DNA from 3 places in the Streptomyces sp. NPDC050759 genome. Region 3 is predicted to be linked to each of the others. Evidence: riboswitches for the same ligand, from Rfam matches in the RefSeq annotation. Region 3 holds a riboswitch; each other region holds the start of a gene.
What was found. A riboswitch is a leader RNA that binds a small molecule or an ion and turns the genes downstream of it on or off. The one in region 3 is predicted to bind thiamine pyrophosphate.
Positions count from the first base shown of each region.

Region 1: it holds a riboswitch for thiamine pyrophosphate, as region 3 does, so the genes downstream of both, thiO (glycine oxidase ThiO) here and thiC (phosphomethylpyrimidine synthase ThiC) in region 3, are expected to answer to the same signal.
Region 2: it holds a riboswitch for thiamine pyrophosphate, as region 3 does, so the genes downstream of both, ACIBJB_RS29610 (thiamine ABC transporter substrate binding subunit) here and thiC (phosphomethylpyrimidine synthase ThiC) in region 3, are expected to answer to the same signal.

Region 1 covers NZ_JBITGI010000001.1:141,212-149,024, forward strand. The annotation lists gene ACIBJB_RS00620 (NAD(P)/FAD-dependent oxidoreductase) at 1-893, opposite strand, end outside; gene ACIBJB_RS00625 (hypothetical protein) at 926-1,276, opposite strand; TPP riboswitch at 1,329-1,440, shown strand; gene thiO (glycine oxidase ThiO) at 1,438-2,601, shown strand; gene thiS (sulfur carrier protein ThiS) at 2,598-2,798, shown strand; gene ACIBJB_RS00640 (thiazole synthase) at 2,802-3,599, shown strand; gene pknB (Stk1 family PASTA domain-containing Ser/Thr kinase) at 3,755-5,686, shown strand; gene ACIBJB_RS00650 (deoxyribonuclease IV) at 5,921-6,784, shown strand; gene ACIBJB_RS00655 (sulfite oxidase-like oxidoreductase) at 6,806-7,438, opposite strand; gene bfr (bacterioferritin) at 7,616-7,813, shown strand, end outside.
Region 2 covers NZ_JBITGI010000011.1:148,339-156,151, forward strand. The annotation lists gene ACIBJB_RS29605 (ABC transporter permease) at 1-294, opposite strand, end outside; gene ACIBJB_RS29610 (thiamine ABC transporter substrate binding subunit) at 270-1,340, opposite strand; TPP riboswitch at 1,337-1,444, opposite strand; gene rlmN (23S rRNA (adenine(2503)-C(2))-methyltransferase RlmN) at 1,468-2,574, opposite strand; gene ACIBJB_RS29620 (phosphatidate cytidylyltransferase) at 2,708-3,877, opposite strand; gene frr (ribosome recycling factor) at 3,877-4,434, opposite strand; gene pyrH (UMP kinase) at 4,582-5,340, opposite strand; gene tsf (translation elongation factor Ts) at 5,529-6,365, opposite strand; gene rpsB (30S ribosomal protein S2) at 6,547-7,488, opposite strand.
Region 3 covers NZ_JBITGI010000005.1:112,751-120,563, reverse strand. The annotation lists gene ACIBJB_RS17065 (cupin domain-containing protein) at 1-293, shown strand, start outside; gene ACIBJB_RS17060 (DUF5326 family protein) at 453-665, shown strand; gene ACIBJB_RS17055 (IclR family transcriptional regulator) at 1,137-1,871, shown strand; gene ACIBJB_RS17050 (SsgA family sporulation/cell division regulator) at 1,970-2,407, shown strand; gene ACIBJB_RS17045 (YibE/F family protein) at 2,695-4,407, opposite strand; TPP riboswitch at 4,479-4,668, shown strand; gene thiC (phosphomethylpyrimidine synthase ThiC) at 4,661-6,439, shown strand; gene ACIBJB_RS17035 (hypothetical protein) at 6,551-7,414, opposite strand; gene ACIBJB_RS17030 (metallophosphoesterase) at 7,608-7,813, opposite strand, start outside.

The DNA of each region.
Region 1 (7,813 bases), on a different contig from region 3:
CCCTGGAGGGCGTTGTCCCAGTGGTGGACCAGCAGGCGCTCGCCGTACCTCCCCGAGGGGAAGGAGGCGCAGTCGCCGACCGCGTAGACGTCGGGCGCGGACGTGCGCAGCCGGTCGTCGGCGACGACCTCGCGGTGGGCGCCGAGTTCGATGCCCGAACCTGCGAGCCAGGCCGTGGCGGGCCGGGCGCCGATACCCACCACGACCGCGCCCGCGGCCACCCGGGAGCCGTCGTCCAGGACGACCGCGCCGGGCTCGACGCGCTCCACGCGCGCGTGTGTGCGCAGCACGGCACCCGCGTCGGCGTACCAGGAGGTCATCGGCGCGGCCACCTCGGCGGGCAGCGCGCCCGCGAGCGGCCGGTCGGCGGCTTCCACGACCGTCACCGCGCAGCCCGCCTCGCGCGCGGCGGTGGCGAACTCGGCGCCGATCCAGCCCGCGCCGACGACCACGATGTCGTGCTGTCGGGCGAGCACGGGGCGCAGCCGTTCGGCGTCGTCCAGGGTGCGCAGCAGATGCACGCCCGGCACACCCTCCGTGCCGGGCAGCCGGATCGGTTCGGCACCGGTGGCGAGGACCAGGACGTCGTACGGGACAGGCCCGGCTTCGGTGTCCAGTTCGTGCGCTTCGGGGCGTACGCCCAGCGCCTCGCGGCCGAGCAGCAGTTCGATGCCGAGGGCCTCGAAGTCCACGTCGAAGGCGGAGTCCTCGGCCTTGCCGAGCAGCACGGCCTTGGACAGCGGCGGACGGTCGTACGGCTGATGGGGCTCCGCGCCGATCACCGTGACCGTGCCCTTGAATCCCTGTTCGCGCAGGGCGACCGCGGTCTGCACGCCGGCCATGCCCGCGCCGACCACGACCACCCGCCGCTGCGCCTGCGTCTGCTCGCTCATTTGATCACCCTAGTCACCTGACAATCCGTCAGTCAGGAGTCGTGCTCAGTGACCTGTTCCACAACACTCGTACCGCTGCCCGGCTGCGACTCCCACTCCCACGTCTCCTCCAACCGCAGCCGGCCGTCGACAAGCTCCACGACCGTCGAGACGCAGTGCCCGGAGGATGTCGTTCCGTCGTGCTTCAGCTGCACGTACCTGAAGTCGAGACGGTCCCCCGCGCGCGTGCCGACGAGATGTCCGCGTACGACGTCACCGCCCGCGTACTCGGCCCAGATCTCCCCGTCCTGCTCGTGGTAGGTGAACCGGGTCCGTGTACCCACCTGACCCGGTGCCTGATCGGCGACCGGGGCGAGGACGAGGCCGTCGAGCGAGCGGGGCATGGCGGAAGGCTCCCTTACAGAGGCGCACGGGCACGGGCTAGGGTGGCCAACGTAGAGCACTCGCGGGAGCCCGGACGCACCGGGCTGAGAGGGAGGCTGGCGGCCTCCGACCGTACGAACCTGATCCGGGTCATGCCGGCGAAGGGAGGGGCTGGACGCCCATGTCCTCACGTACGTCAGACGTCCTCGTCGTCGGGGGCGGCATCATCGGCCTGGTCACGGCCTGGCGGGCCGCGCAGCGCGGGCTCACCACGGCCGTCGTGGACCCCGAACCGGGCGGCGGGGCCGCCCAGGTGGCTGCCGGGATGCTGGCCGCGGTCACCGAACTGCACTACGGCGAGCACACCCTGCTGGGGCTGAACCTCGCCTCGGCCCACCGCTATCCCGACTTCGCGGCCGAGCTCACCGACCTGACAGGCCTCGACCTCGGCTACCGCCGCTGCGGCACACTCGCCGTGGCTCTGGACGCCGACGACCGCGCCCACCTGCGCGAACTGCACGCGTTGCAGCGGCAGTCGGGGCTGGAGTCGGAGTGGCTGTCCGGCCGGGAGTGCCGACGCCTGGAGCCGATGCTCGCACCGGGGGTGCGGGGCGGACTGCGGGTGGACGGCGATCACCAGATCGATCCACGGCGGCTCACGCGCGCGTTGCTGGCCGCGTGCGAGCAGGCGGGTGTCGTCTTCCACCGCGCGTGGGCCAAGGGCCTCCGGGTCGCAGGGGACCGGGCCGCGGGGGTCACCACGACCGACGGCGACGAGCTGGGCGGGGGGCAGGTGGTGCTCGCCGCCGGAAGTCTCAGCGGCCGCCTCGAAGGGGTCCCAGCGGATGTCCTGCCCCCGGTACGGCCCGTGAAGGGCCAGGTGCTGCGGCTGACCGTGCCGCCGCGCAGCGCGCCCTTCCTGAGCCGCACGGTGCGGGCCGTGGTCCGCGGCAGCCAGGTCTACCTGGTGCCGCGGGAGAACGGCGAGCTGGTGATCGGCGCGACCAGCGAGGAGCTGGGCTGGGACACGACGGTGACCGCGGGCGGGGTGTACGAGCTGCTGCGGGACGCCCACGAACTGGTCCCCGGCATCACCGAGCTGCCGCTCACGGAGACCCGCGCGGGTCTGCGCCCGGGGTCCCCGGACAACGCCCCGCTGCTCGGACCCACGGAACTGACCGGGCTGGTGCTCGCGACCGGCCACTACCGCAATGGCGTGCTGCTCACGCCGATCACCGGGGACGCCATGGCGCACGTTCTGACGACGGGTGAACTCCCCGATGTGGCCCGCCCGTTCACCCCGAGGCGATTCGCCGCCACGGAACTCCTGGAGCAGCCGGCATGAACATCTCCGTCAACGGGGAGACCCGGGAGTTCGCTCCCGGCACGGCTCTCGACACCGTCGTGCGGGCGCTGACGCCGGCGCCGTCCGGGGTGGCCGCGGCGCTCAACGAAACCGTCGTCCCGCGCGCGCAGTGGCCCGCGACGTCCCTCTCCGAGGGTGACCGCGTGGAAGTCCTCACCGCCGTCCAAGGAGGCTGACCCATGGCCGACGATCCCTTTGTCATCAGCGGTACGTCCTTCTCGTCCCGGCTGATCATGGGCACGGGCGGGGCGCCCAGCCTGGACGTGCTCGAGCGGGCCCTGGTCGCCTCCGGCACCGAGCTGACGACGGTCGCGATGCGTCGCGTGGACCCCTCGGTGCACGGCTCGGTGCTGTCCGTACTGGAGAGGCTCGGCATCCGGGTGCTCCCGAACACCGCGGGCTGTTTCACCGCCGGAGAGGCCGTCCTGACGGCCCGCCTCGCGCGCGAGGCGCTCGGCACCGACCTGGTCAAGCTGGAGGTCATCGCCGACGAGCGCACCCTTCTGCCGGATCCCATAGAGCTGCTGGACGCGGCGGAGACCCTGGTGGACGACGGCTTCACGGTGCTGCCGTACACAAACGACGACCCGGTGCTCGCCCGGAAGCTGGAGGACGTGGGCTGCGCGGCGGTCATGCCGCTGGGCTCACCGATCGGCTCGGGCCTCGGCATCCGCAACCCGCACAACTTCCAGCTGATCGTCGAGCACGCGCGGGTGCCGGTGATCCTGGACGCGGGGGCGGGCACGGCGTCGGACGCTGCTCTGGCGATGGAGCTCGGGTGCGCGGGTGTGATGCTCGCCTCAGCGGTGACGCGGGCGCAGGAGCCCGAGCTGATGGCGCACGCGATGCGGCACGCGGTGGAGGCGGGGCGGCTGGCGTACCGGGCGGGGCGGATCCCCCGACGGCACTTCGCCGAGGCGTCGTCTCCGGTGGCGGGCAGGGCGGTACTGGACCCGGAGCGGCCTGCTTTCCAGTGACCTGACGTGGGGCCTGGGCGAGGGACGTGACCCGAGTGGCACGCCTGTCCCCGACCGGCACCTCCGTGCGATCTGCGTCACAGCTACGCTGCAGTCCCGCCTCGATATCGGCCGAACCGGACGGGCTGTCAGCGTCGGCTCGTACACTCACCTGCGTGGATACGACCCTTCAGGACCCGCTGGTCGGGCAGGTGCTCGACGGCCGCTATCGCGTGGACGCGCGGATCGCGGTCGGCGGGATGGCCACGGTCTACCGGGCCCTGGACACCCGTCTGGACCGCGTGCTCGCGCTCAAGGTGATGCACCCCGCGCTCGCGGCGGACGGGTCCTTCGTCGAGCGGTTCATCCGGGAGGCCAAGTCCGTCGCCCGGCTCGCCCACCCCAACGTCGTGCAGGTCTTCGACCAGGGCACCGACGGGTCGTACGTCTACCTCGCCATGGAGTACGTCGCCGGGTGCACCCTGCGCGACGTGCTCCGCGAGCGCGGGGCCCTGCAGCCGCGCGCCGCCCTGGACATCCTGGAGCCCGTGCTCGCCGCGCTCGGCGCCGCACACCGGGCAGGTTTCGTACACCGGGACATGAAGCCGGAGAACGTCCTGATAGGGGACGACGGCCGGGTCAAGGTCGCCGACTTCGGACTCGTGCGGTCGGTGAACACCGTGACCAGCACCACCGGAGCCGTACTCGGCACCGTGTCCTATCTCTCGCCCGAGCAGATCGAGCAGCCAGGCACCGCGGACGCCCGCGTCGACGTGTACGCGTGCGGTGTGGTCCTGTACGAGATGCTGACCGGCGATCGCCCGCACGACGGCGACTCCCCCGCCGTCGTCCTCTACAAGCACCTCCACGAAGACGTCCCGCCGCCCTCGGCCGTGGTCCCGGGGCTGCCGTACGAACTGGACGAGCTGGTCGCGTCGGCCACCGCCCGCACCCCGGACCTGCGTCCGTACGACGCCGTGGCGCTGCTCGCGCAGACCCGCGAGGCACACGGCAGGCTGAGCGCCGACCAGCTGGACGCGGTACCGCCGCAGGCGCTCTCGGCGGAGTACGCGGGCGCCGAGAACCGCACGAGCGTGATCCCGCGCACCCTCACCGTGCCGCGCCCCCTGCCGGTCAACGAGGACGAGCCGGTGTACCACCGCACCAGCCGCCTGGAGAGCCCGCCACCCCCGCCTTCCCGGCGCGGCCGCTCGTCCGGCGGCCCCCGGCGCGGCCCGCTCCTGATCGTCGCTGCGATCCTGCTTGCCCTCGGGCTCGGGGCGGGCGTCTGGTACATCAACTCCGGCCAGTTCACCCAGGTCCCGGCCCTCCTGACGAAGACCGAGGCACAGGCCCGGGACCGACTGGACGAGGCCGGTCTGGAGACCGGCAAGGTCACGTACGCCTACAGCGACACCGTGAAGCGCGGCACCGTCATCAGCACGGACCCGGAGGTGGGCGAACGCATACGGAACAACGACTCCGTGTCGATCACCGTCTCCAAGGGCCCGCAGACGGTGAAGGTGCCCGATGTCCAAGGGGACGCGCTGAGTACTGCCAGGACCCGGCTGAAGGCGGAAGGGCTGCAACCGGGCATGGTCACCCGGGAGTTCAGCGACGACGTACCGAAGGGTTTCGTGATCAGCACGGATCCCGAGGACGGCACCACCCTGCGCGCCGGCTCGGCGATCGCGCTCACCGTCAGCAAGGGCGCCCCGGTCGACGTCCCGGACGTCACCGGCGAGGACCTGGCCGACGCCAGGGCCGACCTGACGGAGGCCGGTCTGAAGGTGAGGATCGCCACCACCCGGGTCAACTCCGAGTACGACGCGGGCCAGGTCGCCAAGCAGACCCCGGCAGGCGAAAGCCAGGCGGCCGACGGTGACACCGTCACCCTGACGCTCTCCAAGGGCCCCGAGATGATCGAGGTCCCGGACGTCACCGGCGACAGCGTCGACGACGCCAAGACCGAACTGGAGGACGCGGGCTTCCAGGTCGACGAGGACCGCGGCCTGCTCGGCCTGTTCGGCGACACGGTGAAGAAACAGTCCGTGAAGGGCGGGGACACAGCCCCCAAGGGTTCGACGATCACGATCACCATTCGCTGACGACCCCCTACGCACACCCGCCCAGGGCGCGTGGCAGCTCCTTGCCGTCACACGGCTGCAGGGGCGACCCCCTGTGCCACACCCACCCAGGGGCGCGGGGAACTGCGCGCCCAGCCCCCCACCGACCCGCAGCCGCCGACGGCGAACAGCCCCACCCCGACCCGCGACCGCCCAACGAGAAGCCGCACCCCACCCCACCCGCCCAAGCGCCGCAGGCAATGGCACCCTTGACCGGTGACAACTCAGCGCAACCCCGTCGGCGGCCACGTCCCCGTGGCCGGCGGCCTGAACTCCGTCGGCCTGTCGTATGCCCGTGACCTCGACGCCGAGACCGTGCAGGTCTTCGTCGCCAACCCGCGCGGCTGGGCCACCCCCGCCGGAAACCCCCGCCAGGACGAGGCGTTCCGCGAGGCCTGCGCGCAAGAGGCGATCCCGGCGTACGTCCACGCGCCGTACCTGATCAACTTCGGCTCACACACCGAGGCGACCGTGGAGAGGTCGGTCGATTCGCTCCGGCACTCCCTCAGGCGCGGACGCGAGATCGGCGCGCTGGGCGTCGTCGTGCACACCGGCAGCGCCACCGGCGGCCGCGACCGTTCCGTGGCCCTGAAGCAGGTGCGCGAGCACCTGCTGCCGCTCCTCGACGAACTCACCCACGACGACGACCCGTATCTGCTCCTGGAGTCGACGGCCGGCCAGGGATCCTCCCTCTGCTCCCGCACCTGGGACTTCGGCCCGTACTTCGAGGCGCTGGACGCCCACCCGAGGCTGGGCGTCTGCCTGGACACCTGCCACATCTTCGCGGCCGGCCACGACCTCACCGGTCCGAGCGGCATGCACCAGACGCTCGACCTCCTGGTGGAGACCGTCGGCGAGGGCCGCCTGAAGCTGATCCACGCCAACGACTCCAAGGACGTGGTCGGCGCCCACAAGGACCGTCACGAGAACATCGGCTCCGGCCACATCGGCGAGGACCCGTTCCGCGCCCTGATGACCCACCCCGCCACCGCGGGCGTACCGCTGATCATCGAAACGCCCGGCGGCAAGGAGGGGCACGCAGCGGACGTGGAGAGGCTGAAGAAACTCCGGAACGGGTAAGGGCACTGGCCGCACTGACCGTCACAGCTCGGGGCCGTCTCCCGGCTGCTCCTGGTACGAGTACCGCTGTTCCTTCCAGGGATCGCCGACGTTGTGATAGCCGCGCTCTTCCCAGAAGCCGCGGCGGTCGGCGGTCATGTACTCGACGCCACGGACCCATTTGGGCCCCTTCCAGGCGTACAGATGGGGGACGACCAGCCGGAGCGGAAAGCCGTGCTCCGCGGTCAGCAGTTCCCCGTCCTTGTGGGTGGCGAAGATCGCGCGCTCGGACGCGAAGTCCTCGAGGCGGAGGTTGGAGCTGAAGCCGTACTCGGCCCACACCATTACGTGGGTGACCGCAGGGGCGGGCGGGGCGATGTCCAGGATGGTGCGGGCGGGAATGCCACCCCACTCGGCACCGAGCATGCTGAACTTCGTCACGCAGTGCAGGTCGCCCACGACGGTGGTGTACGGCAGCGCCGTGAACTCCTCGTGGTTCCAGCAGTGTTTCTCGCCGTCCGCGGTGGCGCCGAAGACCCGGAACTCCCAGCGCTCGGGCCGGAACCTGGGGACCGGGCCGTAGTGCGTGACGGGCCAGCCGCGCTGCAGTCGCTGCCCTGGCGGAAGCTCGGAGTGCGCCGCTTCTCCACTCTCGCTCTCCACCGGCTGACCCATGCCTTCCATCCTGACAGACCCGAGGCGATGCACCTGACCAGCCCTCGTCCAATTCATCTCACATCGGACTAAGCATGCCCTTACTTACTAAGTGAAGACTTACTGGACGATCTTCTTCACCGGTGCGAGGATGCGGCGCAGCCTGCCAGTTCCCCACGGTTGGAAGGAGCCTCTGCGATGCAGGGCGACCCCGAGGTCATCGAATTCCTCAACGAGCAGCTCACGGGCGAGCTCACCGCGATCAACCAGTACTTCCTGCACGCGAAGATGCAGGAGAACTTCGGCTGGACGAAGCTCGCGAAGTACACGCGGCACGAGTCGTTCGACGAGATGAAGCACGCCGAGGTGCTGACCGACCGCATTCTCTTCCTGGAG
Region 2 (7,813 bases), on a different contig from region 3:
GCGCGCGAAGACATACGCGCCGGGGAGCGCGACCAGGAGCGTGAGCGCGGTGGAGGCGAGCGCCTGCCAGGTGGTGAACCACAGGACGTGCCGGATGTCCGGTTGGGTGAGGGCGTCGGTGATCCGGCCGAACTGCCAGGTCCCGTCGGTCTCGAGGCCGCGCGCGACGATCGCGGCGACGGGATAGGCGAAGAAGACGGCGAAGAACGCGACGGGCACGGTCATCAGCCCGAGCCGTGCCGCCGCGTTCGTGACGCCCTTGCGGGGCCTTACTTCAGTACGAGCGAGGTCCATGACTTGACCCAGTCGTCCCTGTTGTCGGCGATCTTCGCCGGGTCCATGGTCTCGGGATCCTTGGCCTGCGGACCGTACTCGGTGAACTCGTCCGGCACCTGGGCGCCGTCGATGACCGGATAGACGAACATGTTGAGCGGCATGTCCTGCTGGAACTCCTTGGTGAGCAGGAAGTCCAGGAACGCCTTGCCGCCCTTGGCGTTCGCGGCGTTGCTCAGCAGTCCGGCGTACTCGATCTGCCGGAAGCAGGTGCCCTGCGCGACGCCGGTGGGGGCGGTCTTCGGCTTCGGGTCGGCGTAGATCACCTCGGCGGGCGGCGAGGAGGCGTACGACACGACGAGCGGCCGGTCGGCCTTCGCCTTCTTGCCCCCGGCGGAACCGGAGAACTCCTCGTTGTAGGCCTGCTCCCAGCCGTCGACGACCTTGACACCGTTGGCCTTGAGCTTCTTCCAGTAGCCCTCCCACCCGTCGTCGCCGTACTTCGCGGCGCTCCCGAGGAGGAAGCCGAGCCCCGGCGAGGAGGTGGAGGCGTTCTCGGTGACGAGGAGGTTCTTGTAGGCGGGCTTGATCAGATCGTCGTACGACGACGGCGGCTGGAGCTTGTGCGCGGTGAAGTAGGCCTTGTCGTAGTTGACGCAGATGTCGCCGGTGTCGATGGGCGTGACCTTGTCCCCGTCGACCCGGTACCCGGCCTTGATCCGGTCGGCGCCCTTGGCCTCGTACGACTGGAAGAGCCCGTTGTCGAGCGCGCGGGAGAGCAGGGTGTTGTCGACGCCGAAGAAGACGTCGCCCTGCGGGTTGTCCTTGGTGAGGATGGCCTTGTTGACGGCCTGCCCGGCGTCGCCGTCCTCCAGGACCTTGACCTGGTAGCCGGACTTCTTCTCGAAGTCGGCGAGGACGCTCTTGGAGACGGCCCACGAGTCGTGGCTGACGAGGGTGACGTTCTTGGAGCCGGAGCTCTCGGAGTCGTCGGACGACGAGCCGCACGCGGACAGCGTGACCAGGCCGAGGCCGACGACGGCAGCACAGAACTTCTTGTTGTTCACGGTGATGACCGAACTTCCTACCCAGAATGACCTGGGCGAGGTTCAGAGGGTCTGCGGCCCGATTGCCGCACTCTCAGCGCTGTGGCGCTCCCCTGTCGGATATGAAGATGTACGTACGTCCGTCAGACTACCGTTCGGTGGCCGCGAGCTGACCACAGGCCCCGTCGATCTCCTGTCCACGGGTGTCCCGGACCGTCACCGGCACACCATGGGCGGCGATGGCCTCGACGAACGCCTTCTCGTCCTCGGGCCGGGAGGCGGTCCACTTGGACCCGGGCGTCGGGTTCAGCGGGATCAGGTTGACATGCACCGGCTTGCCCTTGAGCAGGCGGCCGAGCCGGTCACCGCGCCAGGCCTGGTCGTTGATGTCGCGGATCAGCGCGTACTCGATGGAGAGGCGCCGCCCCGACTTCTCGACGTACTCGAACCCGGCGTCGAGCACCTCGCGCACCTTCCACCGCGTGTTCACGGGGACGAGGGTGTCGCGCAGCTCGTCGTCGGGGGCGTGCAGGGAGATCGCGAGCCGGCACTTGAAGCCTTCGTCGGCGAACCGGTGAATGGCGGGCACGAGCCCCACGGTCGACACCGTGATGCCGCGCTGGGAGAGACCGAGCCCGTCGGGCGCGGGATCGGTGAGCGCGCGAATGGAGCCGACGACCCGCTTGTAGTTGGCGAGCGGCTCGCCCATCCCCATGAAGACGATGTTGGAGAGCCGCGCGGGCCCGCCCGGCACCTCTCCGTCCCGGAGCGCCCGCATCCCGTCCACGATCTGGTGCACGATCTCGGCGGTGGACAGATTGCGGTCCAGTCCCGCCTGCCCGGTGGCGCAGAAGGGGCAGTTCATGCCACAACCCGCCTGCGAGCTGATGCACATGGTCACCCTGTCCGGATACCGCATCAGCACCGACTCCACGAGCGTCCCGTCGAACAGCCGCCACAACGTCTTGCGCGTGGTCCCCTGGTCGGTCGACAGATGCCGTACGACGGTCATGAGCTCGGGAAGCAGCGCCTCCTGGAGCTTGCCGCGCGCGCCGGCCGGGATGTCGGTCCACTCCGCCGGGTCGTGCGCGTACCGCGCGAAGTAGTGCTGCGAGAGCTGCTTGGCGCGAAACGGCTTCTCCCCGATCCCCGCCACGACCTCCTTGCGCTCGGCGGGCGTGAGATCGGCAAGGTGCCGCGGCGGCTTCTTGGCTCCGCGGGGGGCGACGAAAGTGAGTTCTCCGGGTGCAGGCATAACTGTTCCAGTGTCGCAGATCATTCAGCGGCCGCGTCCAGAAGATCCACACGCCGAAGGCCGGGAGAACCTGACGACGCGGCCCCCGCCCTGAACAGGACGGGGGCCGGGAAAGCCGTACACGCGAAGCAGGTCAGCCGGAGCCCACGAACAGCACCAGCAGCAGCCACACCACCGGAGCCGTCGGCAGGAGGGAGTCCAGGCGGTCCATGATGCCGCCGTGGCCCGGCAGGAGGGAGCCCATGTCCTTGATGCCGAGGTCCCGCTTGATCATCGACTCGCCGAGGTCACCCAGCGTCGCGCTGGCCGCGACCGCGAGGCCCAGGAGCAGGCCCTGCCACCAGGTGCCGTCGTCGATCAGGAACTGCATGCACAGCGCGCCCGCCACCATCGCGAACAGCACCGCCCCGGCCAGGCCCTCGCGGGTCTTGCCGGGGCTGATGCGCGGCGCGAGCTTGTGGGTGCCGAAGCGCCAGCCGACGGCGTACGCCCCGGTGTCGCTGACGACGGTCAGGAGCAGAAACATCAGGACCCGGGCCGCCCCGTCCTCCGCCGTCAGCATCATCGCGACGAACGTGGCCAGGAACGGGACGTAGAACGCCGCGAAGACGCCCGCCGTGACGTCCTTGAGGTAGCCCTCCGGCGGTTCCGTCATCCGCCAGACGAGGACGGCGAGTGCCGTGAGGGCCATGGCGACCCAGGCCCCCTCGGCGCCCCTGACGTACCCCGCGACGACCATCGCGGCCCCGCCGAGCGCCAGCGGCACGAGCGGCGCCTTGATGCCCTTGCGCTCCTGAAGCCTGCTGGTCAGCTCCCACAGACCCACGACGACGGCGACCGCTATCACGCCGACGAAGGCGGCCTTGACGAAGAACAGCGACGCGATGATCACCGCACCGAGTCCGACCCCGACCCCTATGGCGGCACCCAGATCCCGCCCCGCGCTCTTCTTCTGCGGCGCGGGCGCCGGCTGCGAGGAGTCGGGCATGGGCTCCGGATTCTGCTTCTGCGGCGCCGCCGCGTAGGGCTGCGCCGACGTGGTCTCGTCGCGGAACGCCTCGTCCCGGAACTGGTCGTCCCGGAACAAGGGACCGCTCAGCCGAGCGGTCCCCCGGTCGTCATCCTGGTCGCCGCCGTACCGAGGTTCAGCGGGTCCGTCGGGCACGATGGGCATGGGCCGAGTGTGCTGCGCGTCATGCGCATCGTACGCGGGACCCGCCGGGTCAGCCCCCTGAGCAGGCCCCTGGTCGGACGGCCCCCAGTACCCGGCGTGGGGCGGCGTCGCCCAGGAAGAGTCGTTCATCAGACCTCGAGAAGCTCTGCTTCCTTGTGCTTGAGGAGCTCGTCCACCTGGGCGACGTACTTGTGCGTCGCGTCGTCGAGCTCCTTCTCCGCACGGCGGCCCTCGTCCTCGCCGACCTCGCCGTCCTTGACGAGCTTGTCGATCGCGTCCTTGGCCTTGCGGCGGACCGAGCGGATGGACACGCGCGAGTCCTCGGCCTTGGCCTTGGCGACCTTGATGTAGTCGCGGCGGCGCTCCTCGGTGAGCTCGGGGAACACCACCCGGATGATGTTGCCGTCGTTGCTCGGGTTGACGCCCAGGTCGGAGTCGCGGATCGCCTGTTCGATGTTGCGCAGGGCGGTCTTGTCGAACGGGGTCACCACGGCCATGCGCGGCTCCGGCACGGAGAACGAAGCCAGCTGGTTGATCGGCGTCGGCGCGCCGTAGTAGTCGGCCACGATCTTGTTGAACATCGCCGGGTGCGCACGCCCGGTGCGGATCGCGGCGAAGTCCTCCTTGGCGACCACGACGGCCTTCTCCATCTTCTCCTCGGCCTCGAGGAGGGTCTCTTCGATCACCACTTGCTCCTGCGTGTCTTGAGTAGGCCCGGCTGCTGTTCCATATGCGTGGGGGCGGCGGCCGGCTGCGTCGCGTCTTCTTCCTGCACGGTTCCCGACCGGCAGGACATTGTCCATCCCCCGGTCAGGGACCGGGTGTATCCCGGGTCAGTCCCGGCTGTCCTGGTCACCCACAAGCGTGCCGATCTTCTCACCCTTGACGGCGCGCGCGATATTGCCCTCCGCCAGGAGCTCGAACACCAGGATCGGAAGCTTGTTGTCGCGGCACAGTGTGACGGCGGTGGCGTCGGCGACCTTCAGGTCACGGGTGATGACCTCGCCGTATCCAAGGGCGTCGAACTTGACCGCGTCGGGGTTGGTCTTCGGGTCGGAGTCGTAGACCCCGTCCACGCCGTTCTTGCCCATGAGCAGCGCCTCGGCGTCGATCTCCAGGGCGCGCTGCGCGGCGGTGGTGTCGGTGGAGAAGTACGGCATGCCCATACCGGCGCCGAAGATGACCACGCGGCCCTTCTCCAGGTGGCGCACGGCACGCAGCGGGATGTACGGCTCGGCGACCTGCCCCATGGTGATGGCGGTCTGCACCCGGGACTGGATGCCCTCCTTCTCCAGGAAGTCCTGGAGGGCGAGGCAGTTCATCACGGTGCCGAGCATGCCCATGTAGTCCGAGCGGGCGCGGTCCATGCCACGCTGCTGGAGTTCGGCACCGCGGAAGAAGTTGCCGCCACCGATGACGACGGCGATCTCGGCACCGTCCCGGACGACGGCGGCGATCTCACGAGCGATCTTGTGCACCACGTCGGGGTCCACACCCAGGCCCCCGCCACCGGCGAACGCCTCTCCGGACAGCTTCAGCAGAAACCGGCCGCGCACTTTGCCGTCGTCGCTCTTCTGGGCCTTGGTGGTCATGGGGATCCCGCCTCTTTCACCTGTTGCACATACGAAGAAGGCCATTGCCGGTGGGAACTGGTTCGCATCCCATGCGCGGCAATGGCCTCCTCGTCAGATCTGCTGTCGTCCGCCACGCGCGTGCGTGGCGGCGTACCGGACGACTGCTGACGACCCTATAGGGCCCGCGCGTCGCTCGCGGTACGGACTCAGATGCCGACCTTGATGCGCGTGAAGCGCTTCAGGGTGACACCGGCCTCGTCCAGAACCTTCTGGACCGACTTCTTGTTGTCGAGCGCGTACGGCTGACCGAGCAGCGTGGCGTCCTTGAAGAAGCCGTTCAGGCGACCCTCGACGATCTTGGCGATCGCGGCCTCGGGCTTGCCCTCGGCGCGGGTGGTCTCCTCGGCGATACGACGCTCGGACTCGACGACCTCGGCCGGCACGTCCTCCTTGGAGAGGTACTTCGGCGCGAAGGCGGCGATGTGCTGGGCGACACCGCGGGCGACCTCGGCGTTCGGCTTGTCCAGCTCGACGAGGACACCGATCTGCGGGGGCAGGTCGGGCATCGTGCGGTGCATGTACGCCGTCACGAAGCCGTCCGCGAACACCGCGAAGCGGTCCAGGACGATCTTCTCGCCCAGGTTGGCGTTGGCCTCGTCCACGAACGCCTGGACGGTCTTGCCGGCCTCGATCTCGGAGGCGAGCAGGGCCTCCAGGTCGGCCGGGGAGGTCTTGGCGACGTGCTCGGCGATCGTGTTGGCGACGGACTGGAACTTCTCGCCCTTGGCGACGAAGTCCGTCTCACACTTGAGCTCGACGAGGACGCCGGAGGAGTTGTCGTCGGCGATGATCGAGACCACGGCGCCGTTCTCGGCGGAGCGGCCCTCGCGCTTGGCGACGCCCTTCTGGCCCTTGATCCGGAGCGCCTCGACGGCCTTCTCGACGTCGCCCGCGGCCTCGTCCAGCGCCTTCTTGCAGTCCATCATGCCGGCGCCCGTGAGCTCACGGAGCTTCTTGACGTCGGCGGCGGTGTAGTTCGCCATGAGTCTGTGAATCTTTCTCGAAGTCTGGAAGATCGAAGATCTACGGGGTCTACGGCCCCTATGTAGCCGGGGCCGCCGACTCTCCGCTGACCTACGGGTGAACGGCGGGAGCGGAGTTCACCGCGCCGGAGGCGCTGATGAATGCAGTACCGCTCCCGCCGTCACCCCTGACGCTGACGGATCAGGCCTGCTCGGCGTCCGCGGCCGGAGCGGCCTCGGCGGCGGGAGCCTCGGCAGCGGGCGCCTCAGCCGGGGCCTCGGTCTCGGCGGCGGGGGCCTCGGCAGCAGGAGCCTCGGTGGCCTCCGCGGCCGGAGCGGCCTCGGAGGCGGGGGCCTCCTCGGCCTTCTTCTCGCCACCCTCGAGCAGGTCGCGCTCCCACTCGGCGAGCGGCTCGCCCGCGGCCTTCTCGCCCTTGTCACCGGTGGCGACGCGAGAGCGGGAGATGAGGCCCTCGGCGACCGCGTCCGCGATCACACGGGTGAGCAGGGTGACGGAGCGGATCGCGTCGTCGTTGCCCGGGATCTTGTAGTCGACCTCGTCGGGGTCGCAGTTGGTGTCGAGGATGGCGACGACCGGGATGTTGAGCTTCCGGGCCTCGCCGACCGCGATGTGCTCCTTCTTGGTGTCCACGATCCAGACGGCGCTGGGCACCTTCTGCATCTCGCGGATACCGCCGAGGGTCTTCTCCAGCTTGGCCTTCTCGCGCGAGAGCACGAGAAGCTCCTTCTTGGTCAGACCCGACGCGGCGACGTCCTCGAAGTCGATCTGCTCGAGCTCCTTGAGGCGCTGCAGACGCTTGTAGACGGTCGAGAAGTTGGTGAGCATGCCGCCCAGCCAGCGCTGGTTGACGTAGGGCATGCCGACGCGGGTGGCCTGCTCGGCGATGGCCTCCTGCGCCTGCTTCTTCGTGCCGACGAACATGACCGTGCCGCCGTGGGCGACGGTCTCCTTGACGAACTCGTAGGCGCGGTCGATGTACGACAGCGACTGGAGCAGGTCGATGATGTAGATGCCGTTGCGCTCCGTGAAGATGAACCGCTTCATCTTCGGGTTCCAACGACGGGTCTGGTGACCGAAGTGGACGCCGCTTTCCAGCAGCTCCCGCATCGTGACGACGGCCATGGCCGTTCTCCTTGGTGTTCTCGGTTGTGCCGCGCGCGCCGGATGGCACTCGCGCCTGACGCCCGCGATGCGCCTTGCCACTAGGGACCGAGAGGCGCTGACACCGGCTGTGTGAGGGCCTGATGTCGGGGCGTGCGAAGTCGACCCGGTGACCCGGATCGCCAGAAGAAGTGTACGGGACCCGCGAGGTACCGGGTGACGCCGCTGTCCACAACCCGGGAGTAGTCCACAGGTCCCGGCCATGACCGGGGCGGGTGCGGGACGGTTTCCGTATGCGAGCCAAGCGATACAGGCGATACCGGCGATACGGGCGATACTGGGGATA
Region 3 (7,813 bases):
TGGAGGCGGAGCGTGCCGCCAACGACGGTGCTTACCTGCAGTTCCTGCGTGAGCGGAACATGTCCGTCGGCCTGTACGCACTCGACGCGGGCGCCCAGGACCCGCAGCAACCGCACCGTCAGGACGAGGTCTACTTCGTGGTCAGCGGCCGCGCAGCGATCACCGTGGGCATGGAGACCACCCAGGTGTCGCGCGGCAGCGTGGTCTACGTGCCCGCCGGTGTCGCCCACAAGTTCCACCACATCAGCGAGGACCTCAGGGTCATGGTGGTGTTCTCTCCCCCGGAGAGCTGACCTGTGGCCTCGGGGTTCCCTAGGGGATCAGTCAGGGGAGGACAAGGGGTGCGAGGCCCCCGTGGAGGCACCTGTCGGCCCTAGCATCGAGTGCAGGACATTGATGGATCCGGTACCAGAAGGGCCGGACGGTGCAGGACTTCAGAGAGGTTGAGTGCGATGGGAGAGATCTTCGCGGGGTTGCCGTGGTGGGTGAAGTGGATCGCTGTGCCGGTCATTGCCCTGGTCGTGTTCGGCGGGCTGATAGCCACGGTCGTCGGCTTCGTCATCGGCCTGCTCTTCAAGCTGCTGGTCTTCGTGGCCCTGGTGGGCGGACTCGTCTACGTCGTACGGAAGTTCATGACGAGCTCCTCGTCGCGCAGCGACTGGTGAGCGTCCGGAGCGGGCGGGGCGACCGGTAACAGGAATCCCCCGTTCCCTCGGGGGAGGGAAGTTTCCCGGACGGGTCGTATACGCGCGGTGGCGGACCGTTAAAGTCCGGAACTCGACGCGGGGACGACCCCGCGAGCGGCGTACACCCCCTCCCGTGTTTCCCGCACGGGCTGCCCCCTCGCGCTCCGGGAGTGACCCTTGGCCACGGTTGACACCGCACCCGCACAGATCGACGCCCGTTCGACGACGGCTTCCGCACAGCCGACGGCCCCGGTACAGCCGACAGCTCCCGTACAGCCGTCTGCTCCGGTACGACCGTCAGCGCTGGTACGACCTCCGGCACGACCGTCTCCTCCCGTACGGCCGGCAGCTGCCGTACAGACATCCGCTCCCGTACGGCCGTCAGCCCCCGTCCAGCGCCAGGCGGCCCCCTCCTCCGAAGCGCCCGAACAAACCCACTCGGCGACCCTCATCGGGTCCGTCCAGCGTGCGATGCGCCTGCTCGAGTCCGTCGCGGAGCACGAGCACGGAGCCCCCGCCAAACAACTCGCCCGCGAGACCGGGCTTGCGCTCCCCACGGCGTATCACCTGCTGCGCACCCTCGTGCACGAGGGCTATCTGCGCCGCGACAAGGGCCTGTTCTTCCTCGGCGAGGCGGCCGAGCGGCTGAGCAGCAGTGGAGCCGAGCAGAAACGTCGCAGCACCGTTGTCGAGGCGCTCGCGCACTGGCGCGATCTGATCGGCGTGCCGGTGTACTACGCGCAGTACCGGAACGGCGAGATCGAGGTCCTCTGCGTCTCCGACAGCCCCGGCAACCCGGCGGTCGAGGAGTGGGCCGACTTCCGCGAGACCGGGCACGCGCACGCGATCGGACAGTGCCTCCTCGCCCAGCTGGACGACGAGGCCCGGCGCGACCACCTCGACCGGTACCCCGTGCAGTCCATCACCCCGTACACCGTGCGCGACGGGCACAGCCTGCTCCGGCGTCTCGAACGGACCGCGCGGATGGAGCCGGTGATCGAGCGTCAGGAGTACGCGCTGGGGACGGTGTGCGCGGCCATTCCGATCACATTGGGTAACGCCGCGGCAACGATGGCCATCTCCCTGCCCGCCCATCAGGCGGACCGGTTGTTGTCCGCAACCCAGCAACTGCAAGAGGAAATCGGGCGACTGATGGGCTCGCTGGCGATCTCTATCAGTATCTGAAAACTCACTCCTTGTGATCTGTCGTGCACGTTCAGCAAGATGCCACCAGTGTCAGAGGGATCATTCCCGGCCAACAAAGGCAGATGACGGGGTAGGCGATGCGCGAGTCCGTACAGGCAGAGGTCATGATGAGCTTTCTCGTCTCGGAGGAACTCTCCTTCCGCATTCCGGTGGAACTGCGCTACGAGGCCTGCGATCCGTACGCAGTCCGGCTGACCTTCCATCTCCCGGGCGACGACCCGGTGACCTGGGCTTTCGGCCGTGAGCTGCTGATCGACGGGGTGGGCCGGCCATGTGGCGAGGGCGACGTGCGGGTCTCGCCCGCCGGTTCCGACCTGCTGGGCGACGTCCTGATCAGGCTTCAGGTCGGCGGTGATCAGGCACTGTTCCGCTCGTCGACGGCGCCGGTCATCGCGTTCCTCGACCGCACCGACAAGCTGGTGCCGCTGGGGCAGGAGGCCGCCCTGGCCGACTTCGACACCCATCTCGACGAGGCGCTGGACCGGATCCTGGCGGAGGAACAGAGCGCGGGCTGACGCCTTACGGCAGTGAGGTGACGGCACGCTTCCTCGTGAGGCGGGAGGACGCAGGAACGCTTCTGCCGCTGCGGGACACTGGGCACGCACGGACGCTCGGGCACCGGGGAGCCCTAGGGTGCTTCTGGCGAGTCTCGAAGTCGCCCTCGCGCTGGAGTGGGTGGGCCTGACGGAGCAGTCGGCGCCTCATGAGACGCCCCGCGTGGGGCAGATCGGTCACTCGGTGCCCGTCCGACGGAGAGCGCCATCAGACGCGCCCCAGCCCCCACTTGGCCCCCGGGCCCATCTCAGCGCCTGCGCCGCCGCCCCTTGCCACTGCGTGCCACTGCCGGCCGGCTGTCGGCCGTACCCGCGCTCGCGCTTGTCGCCGGTACGGGCACGGACCCCCCTGCTCCCGCACCCCCTGCTCCCGCACCCACCGCCTCCGCCTCCGGCCGGTCCGCCGAGACCACCAGGGCCGCGAGGACCGTGGTGACCGGAACCGAGGCGACGAGGCCGATCGAGCCGACCAGCGTGCGCACGATCTCCTCCGCCACCAGCTCACTGTTGGCGACGGTCCCCACGCTGGACTGCGCGATGGAGAAGAGCAGCAGCAGCGGCAGCGCGGCACCCGCGTAGGCGAGGACGAGGGTGTTGACGACGGAGGCGATGTGGTCGCGACCGATCCGGATACCCGCGCGATAGAGCCCGCGCCAGCCCATCGTCGGGTTGGCCTCGTGCAGCTCCCAGACGGCCGAGGTCTGTGTGACCGTCACATCGTCGAGGACACCGAGCGAGCCGATGATGACGCCGGCGAGCAGCAGGCCGCTCATGTCGATCGACGGATACAGCCCGTGGATGAGCCCGGTGTTGTCGTCCGTGTTGCCCGTGAGAGCGGCCCAACCGATGAACTGCGATCCGAGGATGCCGATCAGAATCAGGGAGATCAGCGTGCCCAGCACCGCCACGGAGGTTCTGGCCGACAGACCGTGGCACATGTAGAGGGCGATCAGCATGATGGCGCTGGACCCGACCACCGCCACGAGGAGCGGGTTCGAGCCCTGCAGGATCGCGGGCAGGACGAAGAAGTTCAGCAGCAGGAAGCTGATGGCCAGCGCGACCAGCGCCATGACGCCGCGCATTCGCCCGACGATCACCACGGCGAGCGCGAAGATGCCGGCGAGCAGCCCCATGGGGAGCCTGCGGTTCACGTCGGCGACCGAGTACTGCAGATCCCTGGGGGCCGAGGGCTCGTACGCGACCACGACCTTCTGGCCCTCGTGCAACTGCCGGGACTGGTCCGGCTGGACGATCTCCGTGAAGGTGCGGCCCTTGTCGTTGCCGGTGTCGACCCGGATCGTCGCTTTCTTGCAGGTGCCGTTCGCCTGCTGCTCGGCGGAGGAGCCCTCGGCCGTGGAGGTGTCCCCGGTCGGGGCCTCCCCCGAGGCGTTCACCGACTTGCAGCTGACGCTCACGACCTTGCTGACCGTGGCCTGCTGGGTCTGCCGGTCGAAGCCGACCCCGGTGCGTTGGTGCGCCGGGGCTCCGCCGGGCCACAGCACGGCGAGCCCCACCACCACGGCTACGCCGAACGGGATGAGGATCGCCGCGATGACCTTGCGCAGGTGTTTGGAGACGGGAGCTGCCGGTCCGTGGCTGTGACTGTGGCCGTGCCCGCCACCGCTGCCGGACCCGGAACCGCCCCCTCGCCCGTGTCCGTGCCCGTGTCCGTCGCCGGGTTCGTGCCCATGGTCGTCACCACTGCTCCGGCCCCCGCCGCCCTGACCACCACCCTGGCCGCCGCCCAGGTCACCGCCACCGCCCTGGCCTTCACCACCGGCTCCGGGCCCATACCCGTAGCCCTGTCCACCGTGCCCGCCGTGCTCGTGCCAGCCGTCGGCGGCGCCGTTTCCGTAGCCCCCGCGGGAGCCGTTGCCGGGACCGAGCCGGGGGCCGTTTCCGGAGCCCGGCCGGCGCGGAGGCTCGGGAGGCGGGTACGGGGGCTGATGCGTCGTGGTCACCGACCGATCATCGCAAGAACGACAGGGGCCCTCTGTTCACCGCGCCCGAATTGACGCTAGCGTGGAGCCACCTTTGTACACGCGGGAGCTCGGAGCACCGGGCTGAGAGGGCGCTGACCTCCGTCCCAGCGATGTTTCACGTGGAACGTCATCTCAAGCGAGTGACGTTCCCCACGAAACGTCGGCAGACGGAAACCGCTGCGTCGACCGCCGAACCTGTTACCGGGTAATGCCGGCGTAGGGAGTAGGTCTCATGACCATCAAGGACGCGCGCACGCCTGCCTCCGATCAGCTCGACGGGGAGGCCGGGAAGTCCATCGGCTGGCACAAGGCGTACATCGAGGGCTCGCGCCCCGATCTGCGGGTGCCGGTTCGCCAGGTGCACCTCACCAACGGGGAGTCGGTCACGCTGTACGACACGTCCGGTCCGTACACCGATCCGCTCACCGAGACGGATGTCCGACGGGGCCTTGCGCCACTGCGGGACAACTGGATCATCGCCCGCGGGGACACCGAGGAGTACGCGGGACGTCCCGTGCGTCCCGAGGACGACGGGATCAAGCACACCTCACCGCGGGGTGGCCTCCGCAACCTCGACGCGGTCTTCCCGGGGCGGCCACGCCAGCCGCGCCGCAGCCGTGACGGCAACGCGGTCACGCAGCTCGCCTATGCCCGTCGCGGTGAGATCACACCGGAGATGGAGTACGTGGCCATCCGGGAGAACGTCTCTCCCGAGGTCGTCCGCGAGGAGATCGCGGCGGGTCGCGCGGTGCTGCCGGCCAACGTCAACCACCCGGAGATCGAGCCGATGATCATCGGCAAGCGGTTCCTGGTGAAGGTCAACGCCAACATCGGCAACTCCGCGGTGACGTCCTCCATCGAGGAGGAGGTGGAGAAGATGACCTGGGCGACCCGCTGGGGCGCCGACACGGTCATGGACCTGTCCACCGGCCGCAACATCCACACCACCCGCGAGTGGGTGCTGCGCAACTCCCCCGTCCCCATCGGCACGGTGCCGCTCTACCAGGCGCTGGAGAAGGTCGACGGCCGCGCCGAGGAGCTGACCTGGGAGATCTACAAGGACACGGTCATCGAGCAGGCCGAACAGGGCGTGGACTACATGACGGTCCACGCGGGCGTGCGCCTGCCGTACGTACCACTGACGGCCAACCGCAAGACCGGCATCGTCTCGCGCGGCGGCTCGATCATGGCGGCCTGGTGCCTCGCGCACCACAAGGAGTCGTTCCTGTACGAGAACTTCGAGGAGCTGTGCGAGATCCTCGCCGCCTACGACGTCACGTACTCGCTGGGCGACGGCCTCAGGCCCGGTTCGATCGCGGACGCCAACGACGAGGCACAGTTCGCGGAGTTGCGCACGCTCGGGGAACTCAACCGGATCGCGAAGCGTTTCAACGTACAGACCATGATCGAGGGCCCCGGGCACGTCCCGATGCACAAGATCAAGGAGAACATCGACCTTCAGCAGGAGATCTGCGATGAAGCTCCGTTCTATACGCTCGGCCCGCTGACCACCGACGTCGCGCCGGCCTACGACCACATCACCTCCGGCATCGGCGCCGCGATGATTGCCTGGTGGGGCACGGCGATGCTCTGCTACGTCACGCCCAAGGAGCACTTGGGCCTGCCCAACCGGGACGACGTCAAGACGGGTGTCATCACCTACAAGATCGCCGCCCATGCGGCCGACCTGGCCAAGGGACACCCCGGTGCCCAGGAGTGGGACGACGCCCTCTCCGACGCCCGCTTCGAGTTCCGCTGGGAGGACCAGTTCAACCTGGCCCTCGACCCCGACACGGCCCGCGAGTTCCACGACGAGACCCTCCCGGCCGAACCGGCCAAGACGGCTCACTTCTGCTCCATGTGCGGGCCGAAGTTCTGCTCGATGAAGATCTCCCAGGACATCCGCCGCCGCCACGGCGACAGGCAGGGGGAGATCGAGGAGGGCATGGCCCAGAAGTCGAAGGAGTTCGCGGCGGCGGGCAACCGGGTGTATTTGCCGATCACGGACTGACATGGGCGAATCGCCGACGGGCGTGGCGAATCGTCGGCGGTGGGCCCGCGGCCGGGTCTTCGGCTTGCGCTCCCCGTGGTGGGGGCGCAAGCCGAGGGGCTGTGCCGGGTGCTACTCCGGCTGGTGTTCCGGCCCCCCGAAGTCCGGGCTGGTGTAGTCCGGGCTGCTGAAGCTCGGGCGGGCACCGGACGCTCCGTCGTCCGGGCTGCTGAAGCCCGGGCGGTCGTAGCCGAGGCTGGGCATCCGGCTGGTCGGTGCGGGCGGAGCCGTGTGGTGCAGTGCGGCGGTGCCGGGGTCGGCCAGGGCCTCCCTGAGGAAGGGGAGGATGCCCCGTTCCAGCAGGGCCTCGCGCCAGGCGTCCCTGGCCCGTGCCACCTCCTCGCTCAGTTCGCCGTACCCCGCGTCCGGCGAGGGCCGGTTGCGCAGGGCGGTGAGCAGCAGCCCGACGGCGGCGACCAGGATCGCGGCCGCGGTCAGGGCACCGAACACCCATCCGATGGTGATCATGGCGTGGGCGAACGCCGGCGGTGGGCTGAGCATCTGGAGGATGTAACCCACGAGCAGGAAGATCGCCGCGGCTATTCCGGCGAGGACGGGCGTCAGGACCGCGGCGACGGCGACGGCGCCCGCACCGGCGGTCTCGGCGACCTCTCCCATGGTGGTGGCGAGCCCCATCGCACCCGTGCCCGACTCGGCGGGACCGGGTTCATGCACGGACGACAGGGTGGACGGCGCCGCCGGGCGGCGCTGTTCCTCGCGGACCTTCACGTAGTGCTGGTACTCGGTCGCCGCGGCCGCCGTGACGAGTGCGGTGGCGTTGAGCGCCATGGTGCGCAGCTGTTCGGGATTCAGCCGCTGTCCGACAGCGGCCAGTTCGGGACGGTGTGGTGCGGAGCGCAGCGCCTCATCGAGGATCCGCTCGTACTCCTGGCGGTCCTCGCTGTGCAGGTGCTGCGGAACGCTGTTCATGTGCATCCCCCGATGCTCCGTAGGGCTTGGGGCTCGCATGCCAACGAGCCGTCGGGCAGAAACGGAGGGGAGCCTGCTACGGATAAGCCGATGGTAGAGCGGTGACGGCACAGGGTGACAGGGGGTTTCCAGAAATTGGCCTCTGGCCTGCGCGGTCGACGGTCGGTCCGTCCTGCGGGAACGACTGCCCCGCGAACGTTCAGATATCCAGGGGCAGTTGCTGGACCAGCAGTTTTCCGGCCATGGTCACCCCGCCGTCCATCGCGATGGCCAGTCCGTCGGCGTAGACGTGCGGTCCCTCGACCACCGGACCGGATTCGTCCTCGTCGTCCTCGGAACCCACTTCGCCGAGCAGATAGGGGATCGGGCTGTGGCCGTGAACGATGCGGATGCCGCCGTACGTGT